Regions from separate parts of the Kineococcus terrestris genome, predicted to be linked through region 1. Evidence: riboswitches for the same ligand, from Rfam matches in the RefSeq annotation. Region 1 holds a riboswitch; each other region holds the start of a gene.
The links. Region 1 has a riboswitch for S-adenosylmethionine ahead of AB8M62_RS08545 (putative leader peptide). Riboswitches for the same ligand answer to the same signal wherever they lie in the genome.

Region 1 (7,279 bases):
GGCGGCGCGGCTGCTCCACGTCGGGCGCCTGGAAGAAGACGGCGGTCGCGCGGGCCGCGGCCTCGGCGGCCCGGTCGGCGCCGGTGCTGCCGCCGCTGCGGGCGAACCCGGCGGCGCGCAGCAGCACAGGGTCGTCCATGAGGTCGTCGACGGCGGCGCGACCGCGCTCGGCGCGCTCGTCGCGCTGCTGCGCGGGCTCCTGCGCCGAGAGGCGGGGGGCGGCCTGCTGCGGGGCGGCCTCCTGCGCGGCGGGCCCGGGGACGGGCTCGGGCTGCGGAGGGGTCTCCGGCACGGCCGCGGCGGCCTGCTCGGCGTCGGCCTCCGCGGCGGGCTCATCGGCGAGCGCGGGCTCGGGCTCGGGCGCCACCTCGGCGACGGGCTCGGGGGAGGCCGCCGCCCGCGTGGCGCGACGGCGGCGGGGCCGCGCCGGGGCCGCGGGCTCGGCGACGGGCTCGGCGACGGGCTCGGCGACGGGCTCGGCGACGGGCTCGGCGACGGGCTCGGCGACCTGGTCGCTCGCCGGGTCGACGGCCGGCTCCGCGGTGGGCTCGGCGGCTGGCTCCACGGTGGGCTCGGCGGCCACGGCGGTCTTGCGGGTGCGGCGGGCCCGGCGGGGCCTGGTGGGCTCCGCGGGCTCGGCGAGCGCGTCACCGGGCTCCTGCGCGGCTGGCGACGCGGTGACCGCGGGGATCTCCGCCGGGGTCTCAGCTGGCGTCTCAGCGGGCGCCTGCGCCGGCGGCGCGGCGGTGTCCGCGGGCGCCGGGTCCTCCGCGCGCACGGGCGGGCCGGCGGGCCGGCTGGCGGCGCGGCGCCGGCGCGCGGGGCGGGCCGGGGCGGTGGTGCTCTCGCCCGCCGCCGCCGCAGCGCCGTCGGTGTTCTCGTCGGGGGTCGTCGTCACGGGTCTCCGTCGCCCGCGGCGGCCGCCACACCGGTGCCCCTGCGACCGCCCGGGCGTCTCGTCGGGCTCGCCGGGCGGGATCGGTCCCGACCGGCGGAAGTCCAGTCGTCCACCCCGGCGGTTCGCGGTCGGTCCGCGGCGGCCGCCGGGGCGTCACCGGCGCTCGCCGCCCGTCGCGCGGGCCCGGGGCGCCGGCCGGGCCCTCGGGCCCCGGCGCGGCCCGGACTCCCCGGTGGGGCGTCGGTCACGTCGGCGGGCCGGGCGCCCGGTGTGAGGGGACGCACGACCGCGTGCAGTGTCTCACAGCGCCCGCGGACCGGCCCGGAGCTCGTGCCGCGCGCCCCACCGCGCCGACAGGCCGGTGGAACGGTCCACCGCGGGTCCTCCCGCGCGGCCGCACCGTCCGCTACGCTCGCCGCACACCCATCCAGAGTGGCCGAGAGACCTGGCTCGACGACGCCACAGCAACCACCGCGGGCTCCCCCGCGGCAGGTGCTCCCGCCAGGGACGATGGAGGCAGCTGTGCGCCCTGGAGCCCTGTCCGCCCGCACCCGGCTGGTGCGGCGGCTGCACGTCGACCTCGCCCGCACGAGCTCGGCGACCTGTCGGCCGCCGGCGGCCTGACCCCCGGCCGCACCGGCCACCTCCCGGGCTCCCACCGCCCGGTCCCACCACCCCGCACGGACACCCGCGTCCGCGACCCCCGGAGACCCCGCATGCCCTCGTTCATGTCCCACCAGCCCCGCACGCCCCACGAGCCCCACCAGTCCCGTCCGCCGCGCGCCGTCGACGCGCTCCTGCGCGCCCGCACCTCCCGCCGCCGCCTGCTCGGCGGCGCCCTCGGCCTCGGCGGCCTGGCCGCGACCGGTTCCCTGAGCGCCTGCGGCGGCGCCTCGGGCAGCAGCGCCCTCGCCGCTGAGCCCGCCGCCGCCCTGGACGGCGCCACGATCAAGCTGATGGTCAACCAGCCGCACCGGCTGGCCTTCACCGAGCTGCTCGGTCCCGCCTTCGCCGAGGAGTTCGGCGGCACGCTGGACGTCACGGCGGTCCCCTACGACCAGCTGACGAGCCAGCAGGTCCTCGACGTGCAGGGCGGTGCCGGGGAGTTCGACGTCTTCGACTACTTCTACTTCGGCCTGGGCGACCTGGTGGAGGCCGAGGCGCTGGTCGACCTGACGGACTGGGTCGGCGCCAACGAGGACATCGCCACCGGCGACTTCCTGCCCGCGGTGTACGACCCGTACACGCTGCTGGACGGGCGCCGCTACGGCCTGCCCTTCGACGGCGACACGCACGTCCTCTACTACAACGCCGAGGTGTTCGAGCGGTACGGCGTCGCACCGCCCGCCACGTGGGACGAGTACGACGAGGCCGCCGCGAAGATCACCCGGGACTCCGGCGGCAGCGTGTACGGCGCCGTCGTGCAGGCCCAGCAGGTGCCGATGATCCTCGGCTGCTCCTTCGTCAACCGCCTCGCCGGCTACGGCGGCACCCTCGTGGACGAGTCGGGCCGGCCCACGCTGACGAGCGAGGCGGCCGTGGCCGCGCTGCAGCACCTCGTGGACGTGCAGCCGCACGCGCTGCCCACCCCCCTGCAGACGGGCTTCGACCAGGCCAACTCCGCCTTCCTGGCCGGACAGGGCGCCATGATCGACACCTGGACCGACCTGGGCCTGAAGGCGCAGGACCCGGAGAGCTCGCAGGTGGTCGACAAGTGGGGCGTCGTCACCCTGCCGGTGGGCGGGTCGAACACGACGCCCCGCACGGCGCTGGAGGCCGGCTTCGGCCTCGGGGTGTCGAGCGGGTCGGGGCAGCCGGAGGTCGCCGCGGCCTTCGTGAAGTGGGCGACGGACCGCGAGCGCAACTTCCTGCTGGCCTCCACCGCCGGCTCGGGCATCGACCCGGCCCGCACGAGCGTGCTGGAGTCGCCGGAGTACGCCGAGGCGGCGGGCGCCGCGACCGACGTCATCCGCGAGGGCCTGACCAGCGACGCGCTGGCCTGGCCGCGCCAGGCGGGCGCGCCGAAGCTGCTGCAGGACCTCGTCGACCAGCTCGCGCTGGCGATGCAGGGCAGCCAGGACGTCGAGACGGCGCTGGGCACCGCGCAGGAGACCTGGGAGCGCGAGCTCGGATGAGCAGCGGTCTCGACGTCCGCCGCGTCCCGCGCCAGGGGCGCGGGACCGCCCCCGGACGCGGCCGCCCGCGGCGCGCGGTCCCCGGGCGGCACCGCCCCGGTCACGTGCCGGGCTGGCTGGCCGCGCCCAGCCTGCTGGGGCTGCTCGTCATGCTCGCCTACCCCACGGTGTTCGTCGTCCTGCTGGCGTTCTCCGACTCCTCGCTGGCGCGGCCGCTGCGGGGGTTCACCGGCGTCGCGAACTTCGTCGAGGCGTGGCGGTCGGTCGCGTTCGCGGGCTCGCTCGTGCGCTCGGTCGTGTTCGCGGTCGCGGCGGCGCTGGGGACGACCGCGCTGGGCACCGCGCTGGCGCTGCTGCTGCACGCGCGCGGCAGGCGGTTCGGGGTCGTGGGCACGGTGCTGCTGCTGCCGCTCGTGACCCCGCCGGTGATGGTGGGCGTGGCGTGGAAGCTCATGCTCGCCCCCGTCGGCGGCGCGTTCGGCGGGGTGTTCAGCGCCCTCGGGTTCCCGGGGGCGAACCCGCTGGGCGACAGCGTCGGGGCCTTCGCCGCGCTCGTCGTGATGCACGTGTGGCAGTGGACGCCGCTGGTGACGCTGGTGGTGTTCGCGGCGCTGCTGGGCGTGGACGAGGAGCTGCGCGAGGCCGCGGCCCTGGACGGCGCGGGCCGGGTGCGCACGTTCACGCACGTCGTGTGGCCGGTGGTCCTGCCCAGCGTGCTCGGCGTGCTCCTGGTCGAGCTCGTCGTCGGGCTGAAGGTGTTCGACCTCGTCGCCGTGGTCACCCAGGGCGGGCCCGGCCTGTCGACCGTCGTGACGAGCTTCGAGATCTACCGCACCGGCATGCGCGGCAGCTACGAGATCGGGGTGGCCGCCGCGCAGACCCTCGTCTTCGCCCTGCTCGTGGGCCTGCTGACGACCGCGGTGACGCTGCTGCGCGCCCGCGCCGTGAAGGCGGACCGGTGAGCGCCGCGGTGCTGCGCCGCAGCGGTCTGCGGCTCGTGCTGGCGCTGGTGGCGTTCGTGGCGCTGGTGCCGGTGCTGTTCCTCGTCTCGCTGTCGCTGCGCAGCGTCGACGACATCGCCAACGGCGGCTGGCTGCCCACCCGGCTGGTGCGGGACAACTACCCGGCCGCCTTCGCGACGGTCGACCTGGCCTCGATGCTCGCGAACTCCTGGGTCGTCGCGGTCGGCGCCACGCTCGTCACCTGCCTCATCGCGGTGCCCGCGGCGTACGTCACCGCCCGCGCGGGCGCGCGCGGGGAGCGGCTGCAGACGCTGCTGCTGGCCAGCTACTGCGCGCCGCCGGTCGTGGCGGTCCTGCCGCTGTACTACCTGCTGAAGTCCGGCGGGCTGACGAGCAGCGTGACCGGCCTGGTCCTCGTCAACGGCCTGGCGAACGTGCCGGTGGCCGTCTGGCTGCTCGACGGGTTCGTGCGCCGCGTGCCGCTGGAGGTCGAGGAGGCCGGCTGGGTGGACGGGCTGGGCACCACCGGCGGGCTGGTCCGCCTCGTGCTGCCGCTGCTGGCGCCCGGCCTGGTGGCGGCCCTGCTCATCTGCCTGTTCCTCAGCTACAACGAGTTCCTGTTCGCGGTCTCGTTCGCGAGCAGCAGCAGCAGCCAGACCCTGACGGTCGGCCTGTCGCTGTTCCAGGGCGACCGCACCGTGCAGTTCGGCCAGCAGGCCGCGGCCTCGCTCGTCGGCATCGTGCCGATGTACGTGCTGGCCGTCGTCGCGCAGCGCTGGCTCGTCGGCGGCCTGTCCGCCGGCGCCGTGAAGTGACCCCGCAAGCTCCACCGACCCCGTCCCCGGGAGGCCGACGTTGACCCGCCGCATCCACCTGAACGCCTTCGACATGACCTGCGTGGCGCACCAGTCGCCAGGGCTGTGGCGCCACCCCGACGACCAGTCGCACCGCTACGACGACCTGCGCTACTGGACGGACCTGGCGAAGCTGCTGGAGCGCGGGCGGTTCACCTCCCTGTTCGTCGCCGACGTCCTGGGGATCTACGACGTGTACCGCGACGGCCCGGAGACGGCGCTGCGCGAGGCGGCGCAGGTGCCGGTGGGCGACCCGCTGATGGCGGTCTCGGCGATGGGCGCCGTCACCGAGCACCTCGGGTTCGGGCTCACGGTGTCCCTGACCTACGAGAAGCCGTACGCGTTCGCCCGCCGGATGGCCACGCTCGACCACTACACGGACGGCCGCGTCGGCTGGAACGTCGTCACGTCCTACCTGGAGAGCGCGGCGCGCAACCTCGGCCTGGAGACGCAGGTCCGCCACGACCAGCGCTACGAGCTGGGCGAGGAGTTCATGGAGGTCTGCTACAAGCTGTGGGAGAGCTCCTGGGAGGACGACGCCGTCGTCCGCGACGCGGAGGCCGGGGTGTTCACCGACCCGGCGAAGGTGCACCCGGTCGGGCACCACGGGGAGTTCTTCGACGTGCCCGGGATCGGCCTGACCGCGCCGTCGCCGCAGCGCACCCCGGTGATCTTCCAGGCCGGCGCCTCGCCGCGCGGCATCGCCTTCGCCGCCCGGCACGGCGAAGCGGTGTTCAACACCGCCACCCGCCCGGAGGTCATGCGCCCGTGGGTGGACCGCCTGCGCGCCGAGGTCGCCGCCGCCGGGCGCGACCCGCGCAGCGTCAAGGTGTTCACCCTCGTCACGATCATCACGGCGCCCACCGACGAGGAGGCGCGCGCCAAGCACGAGGAGTACCTGCGGTACGTCAGCTACGACGGCGCGCTGACCCTGTACGGCGGCTGGAGCGGGCTGGACCTGTCGACGTACCCGCCGGACGAGCCGCTGGAGTACGCCGAGACGGAGGCCGTGCGCAGCGCCGTCGAGGCGTTCTCCACCGCGGACCCGCACCGGCGGTGGACCCCGCGCGACATCGCGCACCACGTCGGCATCGGCGGGATGGGCGCGGTGATCGTCGGGTCGCCGGCCACGGTGGCCGACGAGCTGGAGCGCTGGATGGAGGTCGGCGACGTCGACGGCTTCAACTGCGCCTACGCGGTCACGCCCGGCACGTTCGAGGACCTCGTGGAGCTCCTCGTGCCGGAGCTGCAGCGCCGCGGGGTGTACCCGGAGGACTACGAGGGCGAGACGCTGCGCGAGTCCGTGCACGGCAAGGGGCAGGTGCACCTGCGCGACGACCACCCCGGCGCCCGGTACCGCGCCTCGCTCGTGCACGCCCGCCAGGAAGAGGAGACCCGATGACCACCACGACCGACCCCACCACCACCGCGGACGCCACCGCGGCCGGTCCCGTCCCGGGCGACGCCGGCGCCGCGCTGGCGGCCGCCCGCGGGGTGGCCGCCCGCCTGGCCGAGGACGCGCTGGAGCGCGACCGGGCCGGCGCCGAGCCGTTCGCCGAGGCCGGCCTGCTGCGCGCGGCCGGCCTGCCCGCGCTGCTGCTGCCCCGCGGGGTGGGCGGCGGCGGGCACCCGTGGTCGCTGGCGCTGGAGGTGGTGCGCGAGCTCGCCACCGCCGACGGCTCCATCGCCCAGCTGCTCGCCTACCACTACGTCAACGCCCACAACCTCGTGTGGGTGGCCGACGACGCGGGCCGGCGGCGCTGGGGCGTGCCGTCGGCGCGCGAGCAGTGGCTGTGGGGCGACGCGGTCAACCCCGTCGACCCCGACCTGCAGCTCGTGCGCGACGGCGACGGCTACCTGCTGCGGGGCACCAAGAGCTTCGCGACGGGCGCGAGCACGGGCGACGTGACGGTGGTCGGCGGGGTCGCCGACGACACCGGCCGCGGCCTGCTGGTCGTCGTGCCGCGCGAGGCGCCCGGGTTCGTCAAGGGCGGCGACTGGGACAACCTGGGGCAGCGGCTGTCGGCCAGCGGCAGCGTCCGCTTCGACGACGTGCGCATCGCCCCCGACGCCGTGCTGGGCAGCCCGGAGGACGGCGGGCCGTTCGGCTCGCTGGTGACCCCGGCGATCCAGGCGGCGTTCGGGCACTTCTACCTGGGCGTCACGCGCGGGGCGCTGGAGACGGCGGCCGCGTACACGCGCACGACGTCGCGGCCGTGGCTGCTCTCGGACGTGCCGGAGGCGACGCGGGACCCGTACGTGCTGGCGACCTACGGCCGGCTGGTCGCGCGGCTGCGGGCGGCGGAGGCGCTGGGCCGCAGCGTCGGTGCCGCGCTGGACGAGGCGCACGCGCGCGGCGAGGACCTGACGTGGCACGAGCGCGGCGAGGTGGCCGAGGAGATCGCCGCCCTGAAGGTCGTCAGCTCCGAC
Region 2 (7,279 bases), on a different contig from region 1:
CGCGCAGCCCGGCGTCCGCGTCGACCTCCGGCAGCCGGCCGCGCACGAGGTCGAGGCCGATCCCCTCCACGCCGGTGCGGGCCAGCGGCTCCAGCAGCTCGCCCAGGTCCCCGTACGGGGCGGCCACCAGCAGCTGCGGGCGCTGCGGCAGCGCGACCAGCCGCTCGTAGGTGCGGCGCACCAGGCCCGGCAGGTCCGCCACCCCCGCGGTGGCCGAGTCGCTGACGAGGGCGGGCTCGTCCAGCTGCACCCACGTCGCGCCGGCGGCCGCGTGCGCGGCGAGCAGGTCCGCGTACGCGGGCAGCAGGTCGTCCAGGCGGTCCAGGGGCCGGAACCCGGCGGGCGCGCCGTCGACGGGCTTGGACAGCAGCAGGAACGTCAGCGGCCCGACGAGGACGGGCCGGGTGAGGAACCCGTCGGCCAGCGCCTCGGAGAACTCCCGCACGCTGCTGTCGTCGGCGAAGCGGAACGCGGTGTCCGGGCCGATCTCGGGGACGAGGTAGTGGTAGTTCGTGTCGAACCACTTCGTCATCTCCAGCGGTGCGTCGGCGCCGCGCCCGCGGGCGATGGTGGAGCGCCCGGCGACGTCCACGCGGCCGTCGGGGCCGACGACGTCGGCGAAGCGCGGCGGGACGGCCCCGAGGGTGACGGCCGCGTCGAGGACGTGGTCGTAGCTGGAGGCGGCCGAGGGGATGGACGCGTCGTGCGCGTGCAGGCCCAGGGCGTTCAGGCGGCGCAGGGTGCGCGCGCGCACCGCGGCCAGGGCCTCCTCGGTGGCGGCGACGTCGGCGCGCCCGGCCCACAGGGCCTCCAGGGCCTTCTTCGCCTCGCGGCGCGGGCCGGTGCGGGGGTAGCCGAGGACGGTGGCGCCCCACGGCGCCGAGGCGGTGGTGCGTCCGGTGGTGGGGTGGTCGGTGGTGCTCATGCGGTGCCTCCAGCCGGCTGCGCGGCGGGTTCGGGGAGGGGTGCCTCCGGGGAGCTGCCGGCCTGCGGCCGTCCGGCCGCCGGCGGGACCGTCGGGGTCCGCGTGTCGAGGTGGGCGCCCTCGAGCAGGTCCAGCGCGTGGTCGTGGGAGTTGAAGGTGTAGACGTGCACGCCGGGCGCGCCGGCGTCGAGGAGCTCGCGGACCAGCCGCGCCCCCCAGGCGGTGCCGGCGCGGCGGCGGGCGGTGTCCCCGGACTCCTGCGCCGTCTCCAGGACGGCGAGCAGCTCGCGGGGCACGGGCACGCCGGTCAGCTGCTGCAGGCGCAGCAGCCGGGCCGGGTCGGTGGTGGGCACGACGCCCGGCAGCACGGGGATCGTGATCCCGGCGGCGCGGGCGCGCGCCAGGTGGTCGGCGTACTCGCTCGCGCGGTAGCAGACCTGCGCGACGGCGAAGTGGGCGCCGGCGTCCTGCTTGGCGCGCAGGGCCGCCAGGTCGTCCGGCCCGCCGGAGGGGAAGGCCGCCACGGCGATGCTCAGCGGTTGCTCGTCCACGGGGCGGGCGCCGCCGCGCTGGGCGAGGTGGCGCCGGTCGGCGACCTGCAGCAGCTCGACGAGGTCGCAGGCGCGGTGGACGCCGTCGGGGTGCGGGCGCCAGTCCTCCTGCCCGGCCGGCGGGTCCCCGCGCAGGGCGAGGACGTCGCGCACCCCGGCGTCGAAGAACGCCGTGGCCAGCTCGACGACCTCGCGGCGGGAGGCGCCCACGCAGGTCAGGTGCGCCAGGACGGGCACCGGGGTGCTGGCCAGCACGTGCCGCACCAGGTCGGCGCTGGGCCCGCGGGTGGCGCCGGAGGCCCCGTAGGTGACGGAGAAGAAGTCCGGCAGGACGGCGGACAGCTCGGCCACGGTGCGGTGCACGGCGTCCACGCCCGCCGCCGAGCGCGGCGGGTACAGCTCGAAGCTGACCGTGGGCCGGTCCGTCCCCCGCAGGCGCGGGGCGAGGCTCACCGCCGGGCCCGGGCGCCGGCGCAGGCGGGGGTGGCGGGGGTGCGTGACATCGACATCTGAACTCCATCGGCCTGGCGTTAGCACCCTCGCCCGGGCTCGGGGGGTTGCTGCGGCGTCACGGAGCCAGGACTCTCGACCGCTCTGGATGGGCTGCGTCGATGCTAGGGGCACGGGGCCCGCGCTTCAACACCCTTCGTGTCGGCCGTGCGCGGGGCGGGCTCGATCGCCCGGGCGGGTGAGGTGCCGGCCGGGCGCGCAGCCCCCCGCGCCGAGCGCCGGGGTCTCGCGCGGACCTGCCATAGTCATCGGATGGTCACCCGGCGTTCACCGATCAGCCACCGAGCGGAGGACCAGGGCCCTGCTCAGCTCTCCGTCGCGCCCGCCCGCGGGCACGGGGAGGCGGTGCTCGTCGGCTCGGTCGTGGCGGCGAGCGTCGCGGCCGCTGCGGCGCTGACCGTGGTGATCGGGCTGGAGCCCGAGTGGTACGGGGTCGCGGTGCGCGACGTCCTCGCGGTGGCGCGCGCCGGGGACCCGCTCACGTTCTACGCCGGGTGGGTGACCTACCTCGGCGCGCTGGGCTGGTTCGCCGCCGCGACGGCGGGCGTCCTGACGGGCCTCGTCCTGCGGGGCCGGGCGCCGCGCCGGCGCACCTCCCTGCTCCTGTGGGGCGGGCTGGTCTCCCTGGCCATGGGCGTGGACGACCTGTTCATGTTCCACGACGGCGTGCTGGCGTGGCAGGGGGTGCCCGAGGAGGCGACGATGGCCGCGCTGGGCCTCGCCGCGGCGGTGTGGGCCCTCACCTTCCTCGGCTCCTGGGCGCGGGAGCTGACCGGCCTGCTGCTCGTCGCCGCTGGCGCCTGGTTCGCGCACTCGGTGCTCGTGGACGTGCTGGACGTGTCCCTGCTGGTGCACGAGGAGGCCAGCAAGCTGGCCGCCGTCCTGTGCTGGACGGCGTGGTTCACCGCGGTCAGCGCCCGCGAGCTGCGCCGCGCGACGGCGCCCGCCGCCCGCTGAGGGGTCTCGCGCGAGCGCACGGGCACGTCTTCCGGAAGCCCTCTCGGCGCGTTCGGTGGCCGGGAGTCTCGACGTCGAGCTACCGTCGGCGCCCTCACAGCCGGGGCTCGGGGTCCCGGCGCTGACGAGGAGGTCACCGTGAGCACGACCGACCACGGCCGGTCCGGGCCGGCCGGCGAACCGCCCGGCGGGTCCGGGCCCCTGGACGGGCGCACGCCCTACCAGGAGGTCCAGGACTCCCCCGAGTTCGCCGCGCTGCGACGGCGCTTCCGCCGCGTCGTCTTCCCCCTGACCGCGCTCTTCCTGTTCTGGTACCTGCTGTACGTCCTGCTGGCCGACTACGCGCACGGCTTCATGAGCACGCGCCTGGGCGACAGCAACATCACGATCGGGCTGCTGCTCGGGCTGAGCCAGTTCGTCATGACGTTCGCCATCACCACCGTGTACGTGCGCTGGGCGAACAAGAGGTTCGACCCGGCGGCCGAGGAGCTGCGCCAGCGCGTCGAGGGGGTCCGGTGAGCGCTCTGACGACGGGCCTGTCCACCGCGGCGGCCGCGGGGACCGACATCGGCAACCCCTGGGTCAACATCGCCATCTTCGGCGCGTTCGTCGCCGTCACGCTGACGGTGGTGCTGCGGGCCAGCAAGAACAACCGCACGGCCGCCGACTTCTACGCCGGCGGGCGCGCCTTCACCGGCCGGCAGAACGGCGTCGCCATCGCCGGCGACTACCTGTCGGCCGCCAGCTTCCTGGGCATCGCCGGCGCCATCGCCCTGTACGGCTACGACGGGTTCCTGTACTCGATCGGCTTCCTCGTCGCCTGGCTGGTGGCGCTGCTGCTGGTCGCCGAGCTGCTGCGCAACACCGGCCGCTTCACGATGGCCGACGTCCTCAGCTTCCGGCTGCGCGAGCGGCCCGTGCGCACGGCCGCGGCGATCTCGACGCTGGCGGTGTCCTTCTTCTACCTGCTGGCGCAGATGGCCGGCGCGGGCGGGCTGGTCTCGCTGCTGCTGGGCATCGACTCGCGCGCCGGGCAGAACGTCGTCATCGCCGTCGTCGGCACGCTGATGATCCTGTACGTGCTCGTCGGCGGCATGAAGGGCACCACCTGGGTGCAGATCATCAAGGCGTGCCTGCTGGTCACCGGCGCCGGGATCATGACGGTGTGGGTGCTCAGCCGCTACGGCTTCAACCTGTCCGACCTGCTCGGCGCGGCCGTGGCCGCCCCCGGCTCGGCCGGTGAGGCGCTCATCGGGCCGGGTGCGCAGTACGGCGCCAGCGAGGTCTCCAAGCTGAACTTCCTGTCGCTGTCGCTGGCGCTGGTGTTCGGCACCGCGGGCCTGCCGCACGTCCTCATGCGCTTCTACACGGTGCCCTCGTCCAAGGAGGCCCGCCGCAGCGTCGTGTGGGCCATCTGGATCATCGGCGTCTTCTACCTGTTCACGCTCGTCATCGGCTACGGCGCCGGCGCGATCGTGGGCGCCGAGGTCATCCGGGCGGCGCCCGGCGGCGTCAACTCGGCGGCACCGCTGCTGGCGTTCGAGCTGGGCGGCACGATCCTGCTGGGGATCATCGCGGCCGTCGCGTTCGCGACGATCCTCGCCGTCGTCGCCGGCCTGGCGATCACCGCGAGCGCCTCCTTCGCGCACGACATCTACGCCAGCGTGCTGAAGAAGGGGCAGGTCGACCCCGACGGGGAGGTGCGGGTGGCGCGGCTGACCGTCGTCGTCATCGGCGCCGTCGCCATCGTCGGCGGCATCTTCGCGCAGGGGCAGAACGTGGCGTTCCTCGTCGCCCTGGCCTTCGCGGTCGCGGCGAGCGCGAACCTGCCGACGATCATCTACTCGCTGTTCTGGAAGGGCTTCACCACCCGCGGGGCGATGTGGAGCATCTACGGCGGGCTGATCTCCTGCCTGGTGCTCATCGCGTTCTCCCCCGTCGTCTCCGGCAAGGTCGACCCGAACACCGGGGCGAGCCTGTCGGTGATCCGGGACACCTCGGTGGACTTCTCGTGGTTCCCGCTGGAGAACCCGGGCCTGGTGACGATCCCGCTGGCCTTCTTCCTGGGCTGGCTGGGCTCGGTGCTGGGCAAGGAGCGCGGCAACGAGAAGCGCGCCGCCGAGATGGAGGTGCGCTCCCTCACCGGCGCCGGGGCGGAGAAGGCCGTCCAGCACTGACGCCGTCACCGGCCCCGTCGCCAGGCGGGGCCGGCCGGTCAGCGGGGCGGGTGCCGTCGGGCACCCGCCCCGCTGCCGTCCCACCACCGGGGCCCGGGCGCCGGCGCTGGCCCAGGACGAGGGTGCGGGTCAGCGCCCAGCGGCGGGCGGTCAGCTCGACGAGGACGCCGACGGCCAGCCCGGCCAGGACGCCCAGCAGCAGGTGCAGCGGCACCGACTCCACGCCCAGGCGCTCCAGGAGCACGCGGGCGGCCGACGTCCCGAACACGTGCGTGGTGTAGATCGTGAAGGAGAACGCGCCCAGCGCCACGAGCGGACGGACCCGCCACGGCACGAGCAGCAGCGCCAGGCAGGCGCTGATGCTCAGCGCGGCGCCGACCGGGTCGCGCCGCGAGGGCACCGGGGCGACGACCCCGAGCAGTCCCAGCAGCACCCACGCCGACAGGGCGAGCGCGGCGGCGACGACCCCGGCGCGCACGGCGCGCGGGGCGCTGGTGAAGGCGAACCGCTGCGCGGCCAGGCCGGTGAGGAAGAACGGCAGCAGGAACAGGGCGCTGCGCAGCCCCAGCGGGTCCACCCCGAACGGCACGAGCACGTCGGCGGCCACGGCCGCGACGACGAGCGCGGCCACGACGGCCGGGCGGGCCAGGCGCCCCGCCACGTCGAGGACGCCGACCAGCACGAAGATCCAGAAGACGGCCTCGAGGAACCAGAAGTGCGCCACCGGCACGACGTGCCACAGGTACCAGGGCGTCCCCGCCCCGCTGTTGGCGGCACCGGCCGCGAAGAGTGCCTCGCGGAACAGCGCGAACGCCGTGCCCACCACGAGCATCGGCACGAGCAGGCGGCGGGCCTTGCCGCGCACGAAGCGCCCCAGCCCCTCGCGCACGGGCCGGTGCGCGTAGACCACGCCGGACAGGAACGTGAACAGCGGCATCCGCAGGTGGTCGAACGCCGAGACCGCCCGCGACCACGGGTCGTCCGCGGCCAGCTGCAGGCCGTCGGCGGGGGTGCCCCCGCGCACGTGGTAGGCCACGAGCAGGACGCAGGCCAGGCCCCGCAGCGTCTCCACGCGCGGGTCGCGGCCGCGGGCGAGCGCGGGCCGGTCGGCGCCGATGAGGGGGGTGGTCGGCACGAGGTGCTCCTCGGGGGTGGCGGGCGGGACGCTCGCCGTCGAGTGGTCGCAGTCTGTGCCGACCGCTCACCGGGTGTCAAAGACCCGAGCTGGGCGCTCAGTCCTCGGCCGGTGCGCGCCCGGCCCCGCGCACCTCGGCCCGCGAGCGCCACCAGGCGCCGGGGCCGGCGACCGTCCCCCGCACCTGGGCGGCGAGCACGTCCCGCGGGGCGTCGTCGTCGTTCCAGGCGGTGGCCGCGGCCCGGCGCGCCAGGTCGCGCGGCAGCCCCCACACCAGGCGCCCCAGCCCGCGCACGTCGCCGTGCCGGGCGGCGACCTGCAGGTGGTAGGCGACGTGCCCCGCCGAGTAGGCGCGCAGCTGCGCCAGCAGGCCGGCGCGGTCGGCGCGGTGCTCGTGCAGCACCACGGCGGTCGGCTGGTGCACCACGCGGTGCCCGGCGCGCAGCACCCGGTGGAACAGCTCGGTGTCCTCCCCCACGCCCGCCGGGCGCCCGGCGCCCAGCACCTCGTCGAAGGGCCCGACCCCGGCCAGCACGTCGCGGCGCACCGCGGCGTTGGCGGTGGCGCCGATCCGCCAGGTCGGTGCCGGCCCGCGGTGGCCCTCCAGCCACCAGCGGTCGTAGACGTGCCGGTGCGGGCCGCGGTCCAGCCCGCCGTAGTCCTCGAACAGCTGCGGGTCCAGCGAGCGCAGGTCCGCGGGCAGGACGGCACCGGTCACCAGCCCCACCGACGGGTCGGCGAAGGGCGCCAGCAGCTCCTCCAGCCAGCCGGGCGTCACGACGACGTCGTCGTCGACGAGGACGACGACGTCGCCGGACAGGTGGGCCAGCCCGGCGTTGCGGGCCGCGGACAGGCCCGGCCACGGCTCGTGGACGACGACGACCCGCGGGTCGCCACCGGCGACGGCGCGGGCGGTGGCGCGGGTGGCGGCCGGGTCGGGCGAGTTGTCGACGAGGACGACGCGCAGCGACCGCGACGGCTCCGCGAGCAGCGCCGCCAGGGCCCGGCGCAGCTGCTGCGGGCG
Region 3 (7,279 bases), on a different contig from region 1:
GCCCTGGGAGTAGCCGCCGAGGACGAAGACGGTGGACGGGCAGGCCGCGGCGACCTCGCGCACGCGCGCGCTCATCGCGGTGGCGCCGGGCCCGGCGCTGGTCTGGGAGGAGTTGGCGGCGTAGTCCACGGCGTGCGAGGTGACGGTCCGGTCGGACAGCTCGCTGGTCAGCGCCCGCACGAACGGCCCGCCCGTGATGCCCAGGCCGGGCGTCTCGCCGGTGCCGCGGGCGAAGACGACCTCGACGTCCGAGCACGCGGTCGGGGCCGCGGCGGCCGGTGCGGCGGCGGCCAGCAGAGCACCGCCGGTGACGGCGGCGGCCAGGCCGGCCGCGAGCGCGGGCAGGCGGCGGGACGGGCGGGCAGGACGGGACGGGGCACGCAGCACGGGGTCACCCTCTCGACGGCGAGCGGTGACGACGGGCGTCCCGGTGGGAGCCGTGCCGCTCGGGCGGCGCTCATCGTGCCGACCGCCGCGCCCGCGGCGCAACCACTCCGCGTGACTCGCCGGTGACGAGCGGGTGACGGGAGCGTCAGCGCTCGCGGGCCGCGCGCCGCTCGCGCCAGGTGCCCCACGCGCGCGTCGACCACAGCGCCCACAGCACGAGGACGGGCTGCCCGGCCAGCCGCACGGCGCGGGCCGTGTCGGTGTCCAGGCCGAAGGCGTCGGTGCCGGTGAGGTACTGCGAGACGTTGCCGGGGAAGACCGCGACGAAGAACGCGGCCACGACGGCGCCGGTGACGGCGCGCGCGGGCTGGCGGTGGACGAGGAGCAGGGCCGCGCCGAGGGCGATCTCGACGACCCCGGAGGCGACGACGACGAGGTCGGCGTCCAGCGGCAGCCACGGCGGCACCTGCGCCTGGAACTCCTCGCGCAGGGTCGTCAGGTGGCCGGTGCCCGCGCCGAGCAGGGCGACGCCGAGGGCGACCTGCGCCACGCGGCGCAGGGCACCGCCGAGCGTCCGGCCGCTCACGCCGTGACCGTCTCCAGCACCACCGGCACGTTGCCGCGGGTGGCGTTCGAGTAGGGGCACACCTGGTGCGCGGCCTCGACGAGCTGCTCGGCCTCGGCCTGGCCGATCCCGCCGAGCTCGACGTGCAGGGCGGCCTGCAGGCCGTAGCCGCCGTCGCCGTCGGGACCGATGCCGACCTCGGCGGTGACGGCGGAGTCGGTGAACGTCACGCCCCGCCGGCGGGCGACGCCCTTGAGAGCGCTGTGGAAGCAGGCGGCCCAGCCGGCGGCGAACAGCTGCTCGGGGTTGGTCGCGCCGCCGGGGCCGCCCATCTCGCGCGGGACGGCGAGGTCGACCTCGAGCAGGCCGTCGGAGCTGCGGGCGCGGCCGTCGCGGCCCTCCCCGGTGGCGGTGGCGACGGCGGTGTAGACGGCGGGCACGGGAGGACCTCCGGACGTGGGGGACGGAACCGTCGTCGTACCACCGGGGCCGCGGCGGCGCGAGGCGGTCGCCGGGGCGTCCCCGCGCGGGCGACCCGTGCCGGTGCGGGGTCCCGGCGGCCGCTCCTCAGAAGTCGAAGAGGTTCTCCCGCAGCCCCCCGCGCCCGAACGACGTGCGCAGCAGCCCGCGCCGGCGCAGGACGGGCACGAGGTCGTCGAGGAAGCGGTGCACGGTCACCGGGTGCAGGTCCCCGGACAGCAGGAACCCGTCGTTGTCCGCGTCCTCGCCGAACTCCTCCACGAGGTCGGCGAACTCCTCGGCCGTGCCGACCAGGCCGGAGCGGTCGGCGAGCCGGCCCTTGCGGGCCTTGCGGGCCAGCAGCTCGCGCAGGGGCGCGTCCGGGTCGGCGCCCGCGCGCAGCCCCGCGATCGTGCCGCGCGAGACGTGGTCGGCGAAGACGTCGTCGCGCAGCGGCTCGTCCAGCGGCAGCGCCGTCAGGTCCGTCTCCAGGTCGCTGGACCAGGCCAGCGCCACCGCGCGCAGGACGTCCTCGCCTGGCGCGCGGGAGGCCGCCACGACCCGGTCGGCCTCCTCGGCGCTGGCGACCAGCTCAGGTTTCACGACGAACAGGACCCGCACGTCGCCGGCCTTGCGCCCGGCCTCGGCGGCTGCGGCCAGCACGCGGGCGCGGTAGGCGCGCACGCTCGCCACGTCCAGGGGCGCGAGCGCCAGCTGCACGTCCGAGCGGGACCCGGCGAACGCCAGCCCGCGCGGTGAGCCGCCCGGGGAGACGACGACGGGCTCGCCCAGCGACTCGAACGGCAGCGCGTTGAGGGGCCCGTCGAGGCGGAAGTGCTCCCCGCGGTGCTCCAGGGCGCGGATGCGGCCGCCGTCGGCGAAGCGGCCCGTGGCGGCGTCGGCGACGAGGGCGCCGTCGTCCCAGCTGCGCCACAGCTCGCGGACCACGTCGATCCACTCGGTCGCGCGGTCGTAGGCGACGCCGTGCGGGACGGGTTCCAGGCCGACGTGGCGGGCCGAGCCGGAGTCGGTGACGAGGTTGATCCCGAACCGGCCCGCGGACAGGTGCTGGAGGGTGGCGGCCTGCCGGGCCGCCAGGTACGGCGGGGTGATCCCGGCGTTGACGGTCGGGACGACGCCGATGTGCCGGGTCGCGGCGAACAGGTACGGCGCCAGCAGCAGCGGGTCGTGCTTGGGACCGCCGTAGGCGGCGCGCACCCGCAGGTCGAGCGTGCGCGGGTCGCCCAGCGAGACGGCGTCCTCGCACACGACGAGGTCCAGACCGGCCTGCTCCAGCTCCTGCACGGCCCGCACGTACAGGTCCGGGCGCGTCCAGTCGTCGCCCCAGCCGTGGTGGGGGTGGCCCCAGCCCTGCGGGCCGAAGCCGCGGGAGAAGAACCAGCCCAGGTGCTGCAGCCGCGCCATCAGAGGACCCCCGCCGCCACGAGGGCGGGCACCGCGGCGCCCACCGGCCCCGGCGTCGGCGCCACCTCGGAACCGGCCACCGCGTTCCGCACCGCGTCCAGCGCCAGGCGCAGGTCCGCCAGCAGGTCCTCCGGCTCCTCCAGCCCGATCGACAGGCGCAGCAGGCCCGGCCAGATGCCGGCGGCCGCGCGCTCGGCCGGGCTGCGGTGCGCGTGCGAGGTCGAGGCCGGGTGCAGGACGAGGGAGCGCACGTCGCCCAGGTGCGACATGCGGGTGAACAGCCGCACGGCGTCGACGAAGGCGCGCGCGCCGGCCTCCCCGCCGGCCACCGTCACGCCGAACACCGACCCGGCGCCGCGCGGCAGGTAGCGCTGCGCGAGCGCGTGGGAGGGGCTGGAGGCCAGGCCGGCGTGGTCGACGGCGACGACCTCCGGCTGCTGCTCCAGCCAGCGCGCCAGCGTCAGCGCGGTGGCCACGTGCCGGGACACCCGCAGCGACAGCGTCTCCAGGCCCTGCTGGAGCAGGAACGCGTTGACGGGCGACAGCGTCGGGCCCAGCCGGGCGGCGACGACCTGCCGCACGTGCTCGGCGTAGGCGCGCGGGCCGTACCGGTCCACCCAGCTGCGCCCGGACGAGCGGTCCACCAGGTGCGGGTAGCGCCCGCCGGCCGCCCAGTCGAAGCCCTCCCCCACCACGACGGCGCCGCCGAGGGCGGCGCCGTGCCCGGCGAGGAACTTGCTGGCCGAGTGCACGACGACGTCCGCGCCGTGCTCCAGCGGGCGCAGCAGGTACGGGGTGGCCAGCGTGTTGTCGACGACGACGGGGATCCCGTGCGCGTGGGCGAGGTCGGCCACCGCGCGCAGGTCGGGCACGTCGTTCTTGGGGTTGGGGATCGACTCCAGGAACACCGCGCGCGTCGTGGGCCGCAGCAGGCGGCGCCAGGCGTCCAGGTCGGTGCCGCCGTCGGCGGCGGTCGGCACGAAGTCGACCGCGACGCCCATCCGCGCGAAGTTCTCGCGGAACAGCCCGCGCGAGCCCTCGTAGACGCTGGCCGCGGACAGCAGGTGGTCGCCGGCGCCGAGCAGGCCCAGCAGGGCGACGGTGACGGCGGCCTGGCCGCTGCCGACGAGCAGCGCGTCGCGCCCGCCCTCCAGGCGGGCGACCCGCCGCTCGACCGCGGTCAGGGTCGGGTTGGCCAGGCGCGAGTAGACGTAGCCGTCGTCGTCACCGGCGAAGCGGGCGCGGGCGTCCTCGAAGTCGCGGAAGACGAACCCGGCGGTCAGGTGGACGGGCGGGATCCGGGCGCCGTGGACGTCGTCGGGCTCGGCACCGGCGTGGACCTGCTCGGTGGCGAAGCCCCACGGGCGCGGAGCGGGCTGGTCGGGGCGTGCGGGCATGACGAGACCTCTCGGGGTGCGCGGCGGGGACGGGACGGGGGCCTGGTCAGGCCCGACAGGTCCCGCCGGCCGTGCGCACGAGGTCGACGTGCCGGCGCCGCGTCAGGGGCGCGCCGGTGGCCGGGGGCGTGGTGCTCTCCACGGTGTCCTCCATCGGTCTTGGCGGAAGCACCGGTCCCCGGGGGGCGGTTGCTGCGGCGTCGTCGAGCCAAGTCTCTCGGCCGCTCTGGATGGGAACGTCCAGGAGACGACGTGGCGTCACCGCTTGTCAACCGCTTCACGCGGACTCACCCGGACGGCGCAGCACCCGGTGGTTTCCACCTGCTCAACGGTTGCCACCGCGGAAAACACCTGCGATGGTTGCCAGCATGGAAAGCATCGACCGCACCCCCGACGCCGCCGAGGCCCGCGCCGCGCTCGCCGACGTCCAGCGGGCCCAGCGCGCCGTGCGCGACACCCCCTGGCCCACGTGGATCTACCCCGTCAACGCGCTGCTGCTCGGGGCCATGGCGGCGACCGCGCTGCTCCGGGACGACCGCAACCCCGTCTTCCTGGCGATCGGCCTCACCGTGCTGGGCGTCAACGTCGCCGCCGGGTACCGGATGGGCACCCCCTGGACCGTGCCCACCAGCCGGCTGTTCGTCGCCCTCGTCCTCGCCTCCGGCGCGTGCGTCCTGGCCGCCCTCGTCGTCGCCGACGCGACCACCGCGGCCTGGCCCGTCCTCGCCCTCGCCGTCGCGGCCGCCGCCTGCTACCTCGTCGCCGGTGTCGTGCACCGCCGCACCACCGGGCGCCCCCGCGCGAGCACGGGCGGGACCGCGTGAGCGCGGCGCTGGACCCCGTCATCCACCCCGCGCACCGCCTGCGCATCTGCGCCCTGCTCGCGGCCGGCACCACGCTGGAGCTGTCGGTGGTCAAGGAGCACCTCGACCTCAGCCCGTCGGCGCTGAGCAAGCAGGTCGCCGCCCTCGTCGAGGCCGGGTACGTCGGCCAGAGCCGGCACGGCGGCGACTCGCGGCGGGTCTGGCTGTCCCTGACCCGCCGGGGCCAGCGGGCCTACCGCGACCACGTCGCCGCGCTGCAGGAGATCGTCGCCGCGAGCGCGGTCGACGTCCCCGCCGAGCCGCGCTGACGCCGCCGGCCCGGCGGCCGCCTCAGAGGGTCGCGCCCAGCTCCGCCAGGCGCTCGCGGGCCGCCGCGAACTCCCCGTCGCTGCGCTCGGCGTGGGCGGCCAGGTCCGGCACCCGGTGGGCCAGCGTGATGCTCGTCTGCACCACCTCCACGTCCATCCCGAACGCCTCGCCCAGGATGATCCGCAGGACGGGCACGCCGTGGTCCCACGTCTCGGTGGGCGTGCCCGCGTCGTAGACGGCGCCGCGGCTGCTGACCACGACGGCCCTGCGGCCCGCCAGCGGCTGCGTGCCCGCCCCCGTCAGCAGGCCCGGCACGTGGACGTTGTCCAACCAGACCTTCAGCGTCGAGGGGACCGTGTAGTTGTACAGCGGCGCCCCCACCAGCAGGACGTCCGCGGCCAGCAGCTCCTCGACGATCGTGCGCTGCAGCGCCTCGGCGTCCGCGGGGACCTGCGCGCCCGGGCGGCGGTCCGCCGGCGTCCAGTGCAGCTCGGAGTCCGCCAGGTGCGGCAGCGGGTCGCGGTGCAGGTCCCGGTACGTCGTCGTGAACCCCTCCCCGCGCGCCGCCCAGGCGCGGGCGAACTCCGCGGTCAGCGCCCGCGAGCGCGAGGAGGTCAGGTCGGCGGAGGAGTCGAGGTGCAGCAGGTGCGGCATGCGCGCACGCTACCGACCGCCCCCGCCCCCTCCGCCGGGGCGCTCGGCCCGCCCGCTCAGCCGGCCGTCGACGGGTCGGCGTAGCGCAGGACCGCGCCGACGCCGCCGTCCATGACCGGGCGCTCGGCGACCAGCTCGATCTCGGCGTCCGTGGCGGCCAGCGCGCGCAGCAGGGCCGCGTCCGCGCGCACCTCCAGCGGGTCGCCCACGCCCATCGCCCGCAGGTCCTCGGCGGTCGTGGCGACCTGCGTCGGGTCGTCGCCGATCCACAGCCGCAGGTCCGAGGACGGGTCGTCGCGCAGCAGCAGGGTGCGCACCTGCCCGCGGCTCAGCGCCCCGACCACCGCGCGCATCCCCTCCACCGCGCGGCCCGCGCCGCCGGTGCCGTCCGGGCCCTGCCCGGAGCGGGTGCGGCCGATCTCCTGCTCGAACTCGTCGACGAGCGCGTCGCGGCGGCGGCGGCGGACCACCTCCAGCGCCTGCGCGACCGCGGCCGCGAACGCGTCCTCCTTCGCGCCCGCGTGCCGGCTGCCGCCCGGGACCTCGGCCAGCAGCTCCAGCACCGGCTTGGCCGCCTTGTCGCGCAGCGCCGCCGCGGCCTTGACGTCCCCGGTGAGCAGGACGACCTCGGGGTGCTCGGTGCGCACCAGGTCCGCCAGCGCGTCGGCGACCGCGCCGGCGTTGTGGTCCCAGCTGTCCTCCACGCGGCGCTGGTAGCGCAGCGCCGACCACCCCCCGCCGGGGACCTTGTGCAGGACGTCGTGGCCGCCCTCCACCGTGCGCTTCTCCCCGCCGCGCGGGCTGTCGGAGCGGCTGACGGTGATGTCGGCGCCGGCGCGGTCCAGCTCGACGAGCACGTAGCGCACGTCGTCGGCCAGCGAGCGCACCAGCGGCATGAGGTGCGCGACCGGGCCGGTGGTGGCCTCGTCGCGCAGCGGCGGGTCCGGCAGCAGGACGTCAAGCTCCACCCCCTGCGCGGAGGCGACCAGCGCCCGGCCCACGCGCCCGCCCACCTCGACCGGCTCCCCGGCCACCTCGTCCAGGGCCTCCAGCGCGGCGGACGGGGCGCCCTGGGCGCTCAGCCCGTCGCGCGCGTCGCGCCAGCGCAGGTCGATCTCGTGCGCGCCCGTCTCGTTGTTGCGCGAGACGTCGGCGTAGACGGCGACGTGGGGTCCGGGGTCGACGGCGACGGGCTTGAGCCAGTCCAGCTTCACGGTGGTGCCTCCCTCGCGAGATCACGGTGGGTCACCAGGGACCTA

Region 2: linked by a shared signal. The riboswitch ahead of AB8M62_RS03035 (methylenetetrahydrofolate reductase) and the one ahead of AB8M62_RS08545 (putative leader peptide) in region 1 are both predicted to bind S-adenosylmethionine.
Region 3: linked by a shared signal. The riboswitch ahead of AB8M62_RS04695 (putative leader peptide) and the one ahead of AB8M62_RS08545 (putative leader peptide) in region 1 are both predicted to bind S-adenosylmethionine.

The regions. Positions count from the first base shown of each region.
Region 1 covers NZ_JBEUEI010000011.1:31,933-39,211, reverse strand. Annotated here, with positions in the region: gene AB8M62_RS08550 (Rne/Rng family ribonuclease) at 1-898, opposite strand, end outside; SAM riboswitch class I at 1,319-1,415, shown strand; gene AB8M62_RS08545 (putative leader peptide) at 1,421-1,522, shown strand; gene AB8M62_RS08540 (ABC transporter substrate-binding protein) at 1,627-3,033, shown strand; gene AB8M62_RS08535 (carbohydrate ABC transporter permease) at 3,030-3,995, shown strand; gene AB8M62_RS08530 (carbohydrate ABC transporter permease) at 3,992-4,810, shown strand; gene AB8M62_RS08525 (LLM class flavin-dependent oxidoreductase) at 4,851-6,251, shown strand; gene AB8M62_RS08520 (acyl-CoA dehydrogenase family protein) at 6,248-7,279, shown strand, end outside.
Region 2 covers NZ_JBEUEI010000003.1:79,425-86,703, reverse strand. Annotated here, with positions in the region: gene metE (5-methyltetrahydropteroyltriglutamate--homocysteine S-methyltransferase) at 1-925, opposite strand, end outside; gene AB8M62_RS03035 (methylenetetrahydrofolate reductase) at 922-1,929, opposite strand; SAM riboswitch class I at 1,990-2,081, opposite strand; gene AB8M62_RS03030 (DUF8692 domain-containing protein) at 2,332-2,943, shown strand; gene AB8M62_RS03025 (DUF485 domain-containing protein) at 3,082-3,462, shown strand; gene AB8M62_RS03020 (monocarboxylic acid transporter) at 3,459-5,120, shown strand; gene AB8M62_RS03015 (acyltransferase family protein) at 5,083-6,255, opposite strand; gene AB8M62_RS03010 (glycosyltransferase) at 6,353-7,279, opposite strand, start outside.
Region 3 covers NZ_JBEUEI010000005.1:27,136-34,414, reverse strand. Annotated here, with positions in the region: gene cut (cutinase) at 1-384, opposite strand, end outside; gene AB8M62_RS04715 (DoxX family protein) at 533-973, opposite strand; gene AB8M62_RS04710 (organic hydroperoxide resistance protein) at 970-1,392, opposite strand; gene AB8M62_RS04705 (LLM class flavin-dependent oxidoreductase) at 1,520-2,836, opposite strand; gene AB8M62_RS04700 (O-acetylhomoserine aminocarboxypropyltransferase/cysteine synthase family protein) at 2,836-4,233, opposite strand; gene AB8M62_RS04695 (putative leader peptide) at 4,280-4,375, opposite strand; SAM riboswitch class I at 4,381-4,470, opposite strand; gene AB8M62_RS04690 (hypothetical protein) at 4,602-5,057, shown strand; gene AB8M62_RS04685 (MarR family winged helix-turn-helix transcriptional regulator) at 5,054-5,365, shown strand; gene AB8M62_RS04680 (FMN-dependent NADH-azoreductase) at 5,388-6,020, opposite strand; gene AB8M62_RS04675 (baeRF2 domain-containing protein) at 6,077-7,234, opposite strand.